One region of the Brochothrix sp. genome, then DNA from elsewhere that is predicted to be linked to it. Evidence: a T-box and tRNA genes for the amino acid it is inferred to sense, from the RefSeq annotation. Region 1 holds a T-box; the other holds one or more tRNA genes.

Evidence for each region. The T-box of region 1 lies ahead of glyQ (glycine--tRNA ligase subunit alpha). A T-box ahead of a tRNA ligase gene usually reads a tRNA of that ligase, here a tRNA-Gly.
Region 2: it has a tRNA-Gly gene. The T-box ahead of glyQ (glycine--tRNA ligase subunit alpha) is inferred to sense a tRNA for this amino acid. The anticodon was not compared.

The regions. Positions count from the first base shown of each region.
Region 1 covers NZ_JAFYUW010000003.1:2,476-8,879, reverse strand. Annotated here, with positions in the region: gene glyS (glycine--tRNA ligase subunit beta) at 1-1,551, opposite strand, end outside; gene glyQ (glycine--tRNA ligase subunit alpha) at 1,556-2,431, opposite strand; T-box leader at 2,512-2,682, opposite strand; gene recO (DNA repair protein RecO) at 2,740-3,513, opposite strand; gene dinB (DNA polymerase IV) at 3,529-4,602, opposite strand; gene IKV95_RS00080 (SDR family NAD(P)-dependent oxidoreductase) at 4,692-5,459, opposite strand; gene rnz (ribonuclease Z) at 5,500-6,404, opposite strand, start outside.
Region 2 covers NZ_JAFYUW010000116.1:12,001-18,404, forward strand. Annotated here, with positions in the region: gene IKV95_RS07730 (insulinase family protein) at 1-1,671, shown strand, start outside; gene IKV95_RS07735 (helix-turn-helix domain-containing protein) at 1,782-2,144, shown strand; gene IKV95_RS07740 (Nramp family divalent metal transporter) at 2,294-3,652, shown strand; tRNA gene IKV95_RS07745 (tRNA-Gly) at 4,034-4,104, shown strand; gene queG (tRNA epoxyqueuosine(34) reductase QueG) at 4,199-5,347, shown strand; gene trmL (tRNA (uridine(34)/cytosine(34)/5-carboxymethylaminomethyluridine(34)-2'-O)-methyltransferase TrmL) at 5,347-5,862, shown strand; gene IKV95_RS07760 (inorganic phosphate transporter) at 5,954-6,404, opposite strand, start outside.

The DNA.
Region 1 (6,404 bases):
CACTTTAACGCCAGCATTTTCTTGTAATGTAATAATTTCACGAATAGTGCCGTCGAATGGCAATTCCCATCCTTGGTTAATTAAAATACGGACAACACCAATCATCGCACGACGAAGTGCAAATGGATCATTTGAACCCGTCGGAACCATATCTACAGAGAAGAAACCACCGAGTGTTTCTAATTTGTCAGCTAATGCAAGCAACGCACCGATTTTACTGCTAGGTAATTCACCTTCTGAACTTTTAGGAAGGTATGACTCACGAATGGCAGTGGCAACCGTTTCTTTTTCACCTTGCAACAAGGCATATTTATAACCCATTTCGCCTTGCAATTCTGGGAATTCACCCACTAAATTAGTCACAAGATCAAATTTATAAATAGCTGCGGCACGCTGTATATCTTCTTTTTCATCTGCTGTAAAACCAAAACGATCAGCTAATGCTGCAACGACTTTACCCACTCGTTCAATTTTAGCTGACATTGAACCTAATTTTTGGTGGAACGTAATTTTTTCTAATTTTTCTAACGCTGCAGCAATTGTAATTTTTTGATCTTCTTGATAGAAAAACTCACCATCAGAAAGACGGGCACGTAAGACTTTCTCGTTTCCTTTAGCAACCGTTTCAAGGTATTGATCATTTCCGTTACGAACAGTAATGAAGAACGGTAATAATTGACCCGCCGCATCTGTAACTGGGAAGTAACGTTGGTGTTCACGCATAATCGTTATCAATACATCTGCCGGTAAATCAAGATAGTTCTCTTCAAAGTTACCGAATAAAACAGTTGGGTACTCAACGAGGTTTGTTACTTCCTCAAGTAAATCTTCATCTATTGGAACAGTCCAACCTTTTTGAGTTGCTAATGCAGCCACTTGACCCGCAATCATTTCACGGCGTTTTGTTTGTTCTGCAACGACAAATACTTCTTCTAATTGTGATTCATAGGTTGCTGCCGATTTAATTTCAATATCTTTACCTAAAAAACGATGTCCGCGTGATGTGCGTCCTGTCTCAACATCTAAAATTTGGAATGGCACGACTGTTTCACCGTATAAAGCAACGATCCAGTGAATTGGACGAATGTATTTAACATGGTGATTAGCCCAATGCATGTTAACTGGGAAATTTAAACCTAAGACAATTTTGTCCCATTCTTTTAAAAGTTCGGTTGTCGAAACACCCGTTGTTTTTTTCAAAACAAACACATATTCCGTCCCTTTCACTTCTTTAAAGTAGATGTCATCTGTTGAGACACCTTGACCTCTTACAAAACCTTGTGCTGCGCGTGACCACTCGCCGTTTTCATCTAAAGCTGTCTTTTTAGCAGGTCCTCGCACCTCATCTTCACGGTCAGCTTGTGATTCTGCAACGGCTTGCACTGTCACTGCTAAACGACGTGGTGTTGAATAAGATGATACTTCGCCATGTTCTAATCCTTGTTCTGTTAACCATGCTTGTACATGTTCTTTCAATTGAATTTCAGAAGCTTGCACATATTTTGCAGGCATTTCTTCTAAACCAATTTCTAATAAAATATCTTGTGTCATCTGCTTAATCCTCCTTTTTCAACATTGGGAAGCCCAATTTTTCACGTTCAGCGACATACGTTTTAGCAACGCCGCGTGCTAGTTTACGAATACGGCCAATGTAATTCGCGCGTTCTGTGACAGAAACTGCACCACGAGCATCAAGCAAGTTGAATGTGTGTGAACATTTTAAAATATAATCATAGGCTGGGTGTACTAAACCTAATTCTAATTGTGCTAATGCCTCTTGTTCAAAGGTCGTAAAGTTTTCTAATAACATCTCTTGATTAGATGTTTCAAATGCATATTTCGAATGCTCATACTCTGCTTGGCCAAACAACATACGATATGTGACACCATTGTTCCATTCTAATTCAAAAACACTTTCTTTTTCTTGAATATACGAAGCAAGACGTTCAATTCCATAAGTAATTTCACTTGTAACAGGTGAACATTCTAAACCACCCACTTGTTGGAAATAAGTGAATTGAGTGATTTCCATACCATCTAACCAAACTTCCCAACCTAAACCAGCACAACCCATTGACGGATTTTCCCAGTTATCTTCAACAAAACGAATATCATGTTTAAGCGGATCAATACCGATTGCTTCCAACGAACCTAAATACAATTCTTGAATATTATCTGGTGATGGTTTAATGACCACTTGGAATTGGTGATGTTGGAATAAACGGTTAGGGTTTTCACCATAACGACCGTCATCAGGACGACGTGATGGTTCTACATAACAAGCTGCCCAAGGTTCTGGTCCGATTGCACGTAAAAAAGTATACGGACTCATTGTTCCGGCCCCTTTTTCTACATCGTATGATTGTAATAATAAGCAATTTTGTTCTGCCCAATAAGCTTGCAGTGTTTGAATCATTGTTTGTACGTTCATTTCACATTCTCCTTTTAGCTTTTTTTCGCATTGTTTGAATAAGCACAAAAAAACGTCCCTATGCTAATCACAATGACTAACATAGGGACGATAAATATCGCGGTTCCACCCTACTTGATGATTTTACAATCATCCACCTCAAGAAAATAAGCTCCAAGCTGCCTTCACAAATGCCGTATTATATGGTTCCCACTAGCCCATACTCACTTCAACCGGTTCAGTTTGCTACTACTGCTCTTCATTGCTTTATATACTTCTATAAAGATACTGTAAATAGTGGTTTTTGTCAAGAATTTCACTGTCAATAATCAGGTTGTTCCGCCATCTTTTTTCTGTAAATCAGTACTCCAAGTTGACATTTGTTTTAAAAAGCGTTTGGTTTTTAAATTTAATCCTGAAACTTCATCATAATAAGCATCAATTGCACGTTGCACTTCATCTGTCGTCGCTTGATTAACATCAATTTTGCCAATACGGCTAAAATCTAATAAATAATATAATCGCAGGAGATAAACTACTTTATCCGATAAATGCATTCGATGAGGATCATCCTCAAAACAACGTTGCGTAATCAAACCATTATTTTTAATGGAGAGATCAAACGGCCCTTCCGTATCACCTGTAAGTACACACCCTCGCAGCTCTGGATAATGCCCTAACGTATTCAGCATTTTCATTTCAAAAATTTGAGACAATACTTGCGCATCTTCACCCGCATTCATGCTCTCTAACACCTGATAAATTAATTGAAAAAGCGCTTGATTAGGTTCACGTTCCTCAACGGCCTTGTCCAATAAATCAACACAATAAGAACCATACGCTGTTGTGAAAATATCACTAGCTATCGTTGGGAATCGTTCGATTACTTCACCTTGTTGCAAAGTACCCAAACCTTTATTTCCAAAAAACATGAATTCTCCATAGGTAAACAACTGTGTGGCTGCAGCAATGCGGCTGTTACTTTTTTTTGCCCCACGTGCAACCAGGCTGATTTTCCCAAACTCTTTTGTATAGAGCCGAATGATTTTATCTGATTCACGGTAATCCATCACGCGAATAATTAATCCTTCACATCGTTCCATTTTTAACGCCCCCGTTTACAACCCTACCAATTTCATATTTTCAAACTGTCTCGTTTCTAGTCCTGTCACTGTTAAACCAATCAAACGCACCGGTCGTTGTTCCCACATTTCTTCAAAAATTTGCATCCCATAAAAATAAAGTTCATGACTTTCAGTCAAACGCATTGGCAAAGTTAAACGACGTGTTTGAGTCGTGAAATCATTATATCTAATTTTCAAAACAATCGTCTGTGCACTCATCTGCTTATCAACCAAGGTTTTTGAAATTCTTTGTGAGAAAGAGCGTAAAGCTAATTGTAACTCCACTTCATCAACTACATCTGCGGCAAAGGTTGTTTCACGTCCAAACGATTTACGTGTACGTTGTGAGCGAACTGGCGAGTCATCAATACCTCTAACTAATCGATAGAGTTGGTACCCTCTTTTTTTAAACTGTATGATTAAATCCCATTCTGACCATTGATATAAATCGGCACCTGTATGAATGCCTAGTGTGTGCATTTTTTCAGCAGTTACATGACCCACACCATAAAAAGCATCTATCGGTAAGGCTGCGATAAAAGCAAGTGCTTTTTCTGGCGTAATCACTGTTCTACCTGCTGGCTTTTTATAATCAGATGCCATCTTAGCGATAAATTTATTGTAGGAGACCCCTGCTGATGCTGTCAGTTGCAATTCATCATAAATGGTCGCTTGAATCTTTTGCGCTAACCGGCTAGCCGAAGGTTCGTTTATTTTATTAACTGTTACATCAAGATAAGCTTCATCTAATGATAACGGTTCTATTTCATCCGTAAAACGATGGAATATTTCATGAATTTTGACCGATATTTCTTGATATCGCGACATTCGTGGGGAGATAAAAACCGCTTGTGGACAAAGTTTCAACGCTTCAACACTCGGCATCGCTGAGTGAATGCCGAACTTTCTCGCTTCGTAAGAGGCTGTTGCTACAACGCCTCGTTTTGAAACACGTGGATCACTAGCTATCACAACAGGCTTCCCTTTTAATGATGGCAAATCACGCTGTTCTACTTGTGCATAAAAAGCGTCCATATCAATATGAATAATTTTACGTTTCGTTTCCACTCTATCACCTCCCCAAACAGAACATCTGTTCTATTTCAGTTTAGCACCAAAGTTCGTAAAAGTATATCGATAGAGCTAGATATTTCCATTTATTTTTTCAAGAAAAAGGGTTTTGCAATCCATTCCACAGTACGTGGGAAAAGCGAGTGTAATCGAGCGCCTAAAGCCATTGTAAACGGCAAAGTCAATTCTCTTTTACGCTTGCCAATCAGCTTAATCATTTTAGACGCAACTACTTCTGGTTGTAAGCTAAAACGCGCGACATCTTTTAAATAAGTCCCCTCTTTATCTGCAATATCAAAAAATGGGGTTGTAATCGGGCCGGGATTAATTGTTGTCACAAAAATATTATCGGCCGCTACTTCCATCCGCAACGCATTAGCATAACCGATCACAGCAAATTTACTCGCAGCATATGCACTTGTTTTCGGTGTCGCTAGCTTGCCTGCTACAGAGGCTACCATCATAATATGACCTGCTTGTTGCGCTTTAAAACGTGGCAATAAAAGTTGATTGATATGAATCCCCCCACTAACATTGGTTAACAACATACCTTCCACGCTTTTAATTGGTGTTTTTTCCGCTAATTCAAATAAACCAAAACCAGCACAATGAATCACCCCATCAATTCTTGGGAATTTTTCTAGAATACTCGTTATTGTTATTTTAACAGCATCGGAGTTACTTACATCACAGGTATAAACATACCCTTTAGCAGGATAATCTTCTACTAGTTTTGTCATCGTTTCGATACGTCGTGCCAACAAAATAACCGTGTCTCCCTGTTTTAAAAGCTGACTTGCTATTTCAAAACCAACACCGCTAGATGCCCCTGTCACAATAATTGTACGTTCCATCTTAAACCTCCCTTAACCATTAAATAGACAACCCTACTTTTTACTTTTGATAAGGTATCTCGAACGTTGAAAAGTCATCTGCAATATCTGTATTTTCAAAAACACTTCGCGCTTCTTGCGCCAGTTTTTTCAAGTCATCAAACATATAACGCGATGAAATATGAGTCAAAATAAGGTGTGTTACATTAGCTTTAAGTGCGATTGTTGCTGCTTGAGTTGTTGACGAATGATAGTAAGCGCGGGCCATTTTACTTTTATCAGCTTCAAATGTTGCTTCGTGAACTAAAACGTTCGCACCTTGCGCTAATTTAACAGATGTGTCGGTTGGACGCGTATCTCCTAGAATGGTAACAATCCGCCCTTTAATGGAAGGAGCTACAAAATCTTTACCTGAGATAACTGAACCGTCTTCAAGCGTCACATCGCCACCGTCTTTAATTACTTTAAATACAGGGCCTGGTTTAACGCCAAGTTTTGTTAACCCTGCAACATCTAATTTCCCTACTTTATCACGTTCTTCGATTCTAAAGCCGTAACTATCGATTCCATGACTGAGCAGTGCTGTTTCGACTTTAAATTGTTCATCTTCAAAAATAACACCTGGTTGCATTTCCTCAATGATCAACGGATACGATAAGTGTGTTTGAGACACTTTCAAACTTGTCTCAATAAAAGCACGAATTCCTTTAGGGCCATAGACTGTTAACGCTGTGTCCCCGCCTTGGAATGAACGACTACTTAACAAGCCAGGCAAACCAAAAATATGATCGCCGTGTAAATGTGTAATGAATATTTTTTCGATTTTCCCTGGTTTTAAAGAACTCTTCAATAATTGATGCTGTGTTGCTTCTCCACAATCAAATAGCCACCAAACACTGCGTTCATCCAATAATTGTAACGCAATAGCTGTGACGTTACGTGTTTTCGCTGGTACACCTGCTCCTG
Region 2 (6,404 bases), on a different contig from region 1:
TTATATGAAGGAAAACCAGCCACTCACTTAGCTTATGAAAAAACATTAACGGCTGTAAAACAAGGGTTACATTCACCTTATTTTGAAAAATTAATTGATCGCTATTTCTTGAACAGCTTGCATCAAAGTTTGGTTATTGTCGAACCTTCACATACTTTAGCAGATGAAACAAATGCGAATGTAACAGCTGAGCTTAATGCATTTAAAACGAGTTTATCTGAACAAGAAGTTGCTGATTTAGTTGTAGCAACAGCTGACTTAAAAGCGCAACAAGAGTTAGTAGATGATGAAGAAGCGTTGAAAAAATTGCCGATGTTAACACGTGCCGATTTAAAAGCTGAAGCGACTGATTATCCATTATCATTGACTAAATCTAATGATATACCAGTCATGTTTTATGAGGCGGATACGAATAAAATCGCATATATAGCCTTGATGTTTAACACTTCTCATGTTGCAAAAGCCGATGTTCCATACCTGGGACTTTTAGAAGACTTAGTCGGCCAGTTAGATACATCATCATACAACTATTCTGAGCTTTCGAATGAACTTAATATTGTGACAGGTGGAACAAGTTTCTACAACAGTATTTTAAGTGAAAAAGCACCTTCTGAAGAGTTCCAAACATACTTCACTGTAAAAACAAAAATTTTACAGGATGAAGTGAAAAATGGCTTAGCATTTGTTACTAAAATTTTAAAAGAAACACTTTTCACTGATAAAAAACGTATTACTGAGATTGTTCAGATTATAAAATCACGTATTGAGATGAGCATGAATCAAGCAGGACATAATATTGCTGCCGCTCGTTTGGGTTCATATATTGAGCCGTTGAGTAATTACTCAGAAGACATTCGTGGACTTGGTTTTTATGATTTCATTTGTGATTTAACAACACAATTGGAAACAGACTTTGAATCAGTTCAAGAACGTTTCACTAACTTGTTAGCAGATATTATTAGTGTAGAGGCTTTGAGTATTTCAGTAACAGGTGATCACAGTATTTATCAAGAAGTGACACAAGCGATTGAAGCTTTGGATTTAAACCATAGTGAGCGTAGCAATAATGCGAATCGTTCTTATGAATTAAATGAAAATAGTAATGAAGGACTTCAAACGTCTAGTAAAGTACAATATGTTGTCAAAGGTGGGAAATTGGATAATAAAAAATATCCCTATAATGGACATATTACTGTCTTGAAAAAAATTCTTTCATATGATTATTTATGGAATCAAGTCCGTGTACTTGGTGGCGCTTATGGTGCAGGTTTTGTAATGCAAGAAAACGGAAAATGGTTGTTCTGGTCGTACCGAGATCCTAATCTTCCTGAAACATTGGCGGTATATGATAAAGTTGTTGATTATTTACGCACGTTTGATGCAAGTGATTATGAAATGACGAAATATATTATTGGAACGATGGGTGGGATGGATATGCCGCTATCACCTCGACAAGAGGGAGCTCGTGCAGTTGCTCGCCACCAAAAAGGCCTCACTGTAAAAGATATCCAAAAAACACGTGATGAGATACTTTCTACAACAGCAGAAGACATCCGTGAAATGGCGCAAATGTTTGCAGACGCATTAGAAGATGCAAAAATCTGTGTGTTTGGAAATAATGAAAAAATTCAAGAAAATATTGATTTGTTTGATAGTGTTCGTGATATCTAAAATACAAGGTCTGGTCCCTCTTAATATAATTAATGAGGGAACAGGCTTTTTTTGTTGTGGAACAATGGTAAAATAAGATAAAGAAGAAAGTTATCAAAGGAGTGAAGACTGTGAATATTGGGGATAAAATTAAAGACGAGCGTCAAAAAAGAGGATACACACAAAAAGAATTAGCTGAACGAATTGGTGTCAATGCATCTGTTATTAGTAAATATGAAATGAATCGAAACCGTCCACCGTTAAACGTACTGGTTAAAATTGCTAACGAAGTAGGCACACCAGTCAACTACTTTGTGGACGATATAAATGGGTTGCGTGATGAAACGGTTAACTCAACATTTCCGTTGCTTGATAACCCTGAGTTAGAGGCGTGGTATCTAGAGTTACCCTACCGACATACGCGAGAACAATTACAGTTATTGCAAGAGCTTTCACTTAAAATTGAAGGTTGGGATATCACAGAAAAAAAATAAAAAAGTACCTGCCTTAGAAGCGCTCAAGGTTAAGCGTTTCCATTATATTACCTGAAAAACTTAGACATTGACAAAAATGTTTCCCTGGTGCAAAATAAAACTTGTAGAAGTCGTATTTATATATTCAAGTGATCAAGGAGGCGTTGTGAATGACACATGAGAAAAATACAAAAGAACATCAATCTGTTGTTCAACATGCGAATGGAGCAAGTTTAGAAGAGATAAATAACACGGTAGTTATGCCGTCTAAAGGTGGTTTTTGGCGAAAGTTAGCCGCGTATAGTGGACCAGGTGTATTAGTGGCTGTGGGGTATATGGACCCTGGTAATTGGATTACTTCTATTGCAGGTGGTGCGCAGTATGCGTATGCATTGTTGTCTGTCATATTAATTTCAAGTATTGTGGCTATGTTACTTCAAAGTATGTCAGCCAAGCTAGGAATTGTTACAGGAATGGACTTAGCACAAGCCACACGTAAAGCAACAAGTAAGCCAGTTGGCTTTATATTATGGATTATTACTGAATTAGCGATTATGGCAACAGATATTGCAGAGGTCATTGGTGGTGCGATTGCCTTACATTTATTATTTGGAATGCCACTAATAGTGGGTGTTTTAATTACAGCACTAGATGTTATGTTGTTATTATTATTATCAAAAGTCGGTTTTAGAAAAATTGAAGCCATCGTGGCAACTTTGATAGCGACTATTTTCATTGTTTTTCTATATGAAGTAATCTTAGCAAGCCCAGAATGGGGGCCAATGTTAAAAGGTTTTATTCCAGATCCACAAATTGCACTACAACCAGGTATGTTATTATTAGCATTAGGTATTGTGGGCGCAACAGTAATGCCTCATAATCTTTATTTACATAGTTCGATTATCCAGGCACGACAATACAAACGTACAGCTGCAGGTAAACGTGAAGCGATTAAATTTTCTACGATTGATTCAAATATTCAACTAACCATTGCTATGGTTGTCAATTGTCTCTTATTGATATTAGGGGCAGCTATGTTTTATGGTGTTGAAAGTGATTTAGGTCGTTTTGTTGAATTATATAATGCATTAAGTGACAATAAAATTGTCGGTGCTGTTGCAAGTCCGATACTCAGTACATTGTTTGCAGTCGCCTTATTGGCTTCAGGTCAAAATTCTACCATCACAGGAACACTTTCTGGTCAAATAGTGATGGAAGGTTTTATTAAAATGAAGATTCCAATGTGGTTACGTCGTGTAGTAACAAGACTATTAGCGATTATCCCAGTAATTATCATGGTGGTTGTATACAATGGACAAGATGCGAAAGTAGAGGAATTGTTAATTTATACGCAAGTATTCCTCAGCGTTGCATTGCCATTTGCAATTATTCCATTAACTATTTTTACAAGTAGTAAAAAAATGATGGGTGAATTTGCGAATCCTAAGTGGGTTAAATATGTTGCTTGGTTCATCGCAATCGTATTAACAATATTAAATGTGTACCTCATATATAGCACTTTTCAATAAAATAGTAAGATGACAAGCAAAAAGGCTAATCACCTTTAATCTGCTCTAAGTAATTAGAAAAATAATGTAGTTGTTGTTGAAATTATTGAATAAAAAAGAAGTAGGTTATCTGAGCCTGCTTCTTTTTTTGAAGTAATTAAAATAGGGCGTATTGTAGTGAGAAAAAAGTAATTAACGCTTCAAGTTGAAGGTTAATTGATTAAAGTGGCTTGCTCAATCAATTTAAATTTTAGATAGGGTGGGAATAGAGTTTGTTTTTCTTGTTAAGAGATACCGTTAAATTTTAATAACCATCGTTTATTACTTTTTTTAAACAGAAATACTTGATTTTTTCAAAGGATTTGCTATAATAAAGAAGTAATAAAAGTTACCTATCACTTAGCGGGTGTAGTTTAGTGGTAAAACTACAGCCTTCCAAGCTGTTGTCGTCGGTTCGATCCCGATCACCCGCTTAATTAACAAATGTCGAACACTGCCGGGTTTTACTAACCGTGCAGTGTTTTTTTTTCGGTAATAAGTTAAACTAAAAAAAGGAGGAGTAATCGCGTGGTCAATGCACAATTAAAAGCAGAGATTAAAGCATATGCACAATCTATCGGTGTACAAAAAATTGGTTTTACTCATGCTGATTACTTTCAAACTTTAGAAAAACGTTTAACGTTTGCAGCAGAGCATGACTTATTAACAGGTTTTGAACACCCGGTGATAAAAGAACGAGTTGATCCATCTGTTATTTTTGAGGAACCCCGTTCAATTATAGCAATCGCACTAGCCTATCCTAATCAAACGGATAATAATCTTCGCAGCAAACGTGGTGAATGGCGTGGTGTTTTCGCTCGAGCTTCATGGGGCGTTGATTATCATACAATTTTACGTGAAAAGCTAGCATTGATTGAAGCGTTCATTAAGGAGAAGGTACCAACTGCCCGTTTTAAGTCAATGGTAGATACGGGTGAATTATCGGATGTAGCTGTTGCAGAGCGAGCGGGTATCGGATGGCGTGGTAAGAACACATTGCTGATTACGCCTGAGTTTGGCAGCTTTGTATACCTTGGAGAGATGATAACAAACCTTGAGTTCGAAGCAGATGAACCAATGGCTGATGGTTGTGGTGAATGTACGCAATGTATCAAGGCGTGTCCAACAGGCGCTTTACTTGGTGAAGGAAGAATGGATGGTAAGGAATGTCTCAGTTATCAAACTCAAACTAAGGGGATGATGCCAGAACGATTTCGTGAAAAGTTACATAATCGTTTATATGGCTGCGATACATGCCAAGTTGTTTGTCCCTATAACCGCGGCAAAGATTTCCACTTACATCCTGAAATGGAGCCAGAAGAAGCGAAAATAAAGCCACTATTAAAGCCTTTACTAACGATTTCTAATCGTGAATTTAAAGAAACATTTGGTCCAATGGCTGGTTCGTGGCGTGGTAAAAAACCTTTACAACGTAATGCTATCCTAATATTAGGACGTTACAAAGATCAAACAGCCGTACCAGATTTAGTCAACTGTTTATTAGAAGACCCCCGGCCAGTTATTCGAGGAACCGCAGCTTATTCACTTTCAAAAATAGGTGGTGGCATCGCATACGATGCTTTGATAGCAGCTGAAAAGGAAGAAACTGATGCTGAAGCGTATCAGGAAATTAGCAAAGCACTACTACAATTATCAGAGAAAGAAGGCTCATATTAATCATGAATCATATTGTATTATTCCAACCTGAAATTCCAGCAAACACAGGTAACATTTCGCGTACTTGTGCCGGAACAAACACAGCATTACATCTTGTACGCCCACTAGGATTTTCATTAGAAGATAAATATTTAAAGCGCGCCGGACTTGATTATTGGGAGAGCGTTAACTTATCAATGCATGATTCACTCGATGAGTTATTTGAAAAATATCCAAAGGGTAAATTTTATTTTATCACTAAATTTGGCGAACATACATATAGTGACTTTGATTACAGTAATACTGACGAAGATATCTTCTTTGTCTTTGGAAAAGAAACAACGGGGCTTCCTGATTCGGTTTTACGCGATCATCGTGAGACTTGTTTGCGTATTCCAATGTCTGAGAACATTCGCTCATTAAATTTAAGTAATACTGCTGCAATCCTCACATACGAAGCATTGCGCCAACAAGACTTCCAAAATATGGATGTTGCTGCACCGGATTATGATCGAGTTGTATTTGAAGATAAATAAGAAGTAGCTAAAAACCACACGACAAACAGTGTGGTTTTTAGTTTGCATAAAAAAACACTGCTGACATCATGTCAACAGCGTTTTGAAAAATTTACATAAATAGAGTGAAGATCCAGTAGATACCACCAGCAACAATTGCTGAAATAGGTAATGTGATTACCCATGTGATAATCATACGCTGAGCTGTATCCCACTTCACGCCTCGTATACGGTGAGATGAACCTACACCTAGTATAGATGAGCTAATAACGTGAGTTGTACTTACAGGGAGCCCCATTGCAGTTGCAGAGAAAATAACAGACATCGAACCAAGGTCAGCAGCAACACCATTAACCGGTTTGATTTTCATAATTTTACTACCAACTGTTTTGATGATTTTCCAACCACCAATTGAAGTACCAAGAGCCATTGCTAATGCACAGGCAAACTGCACCCAAAAATGAACGCCATCAGCCTCAGATTGGTAACCGTTCGCAATCAAAGCAAGTGTAATGATACCCATTGATTTTTGAGCATCGTTGGTACCGTGAGCATAAGATTGA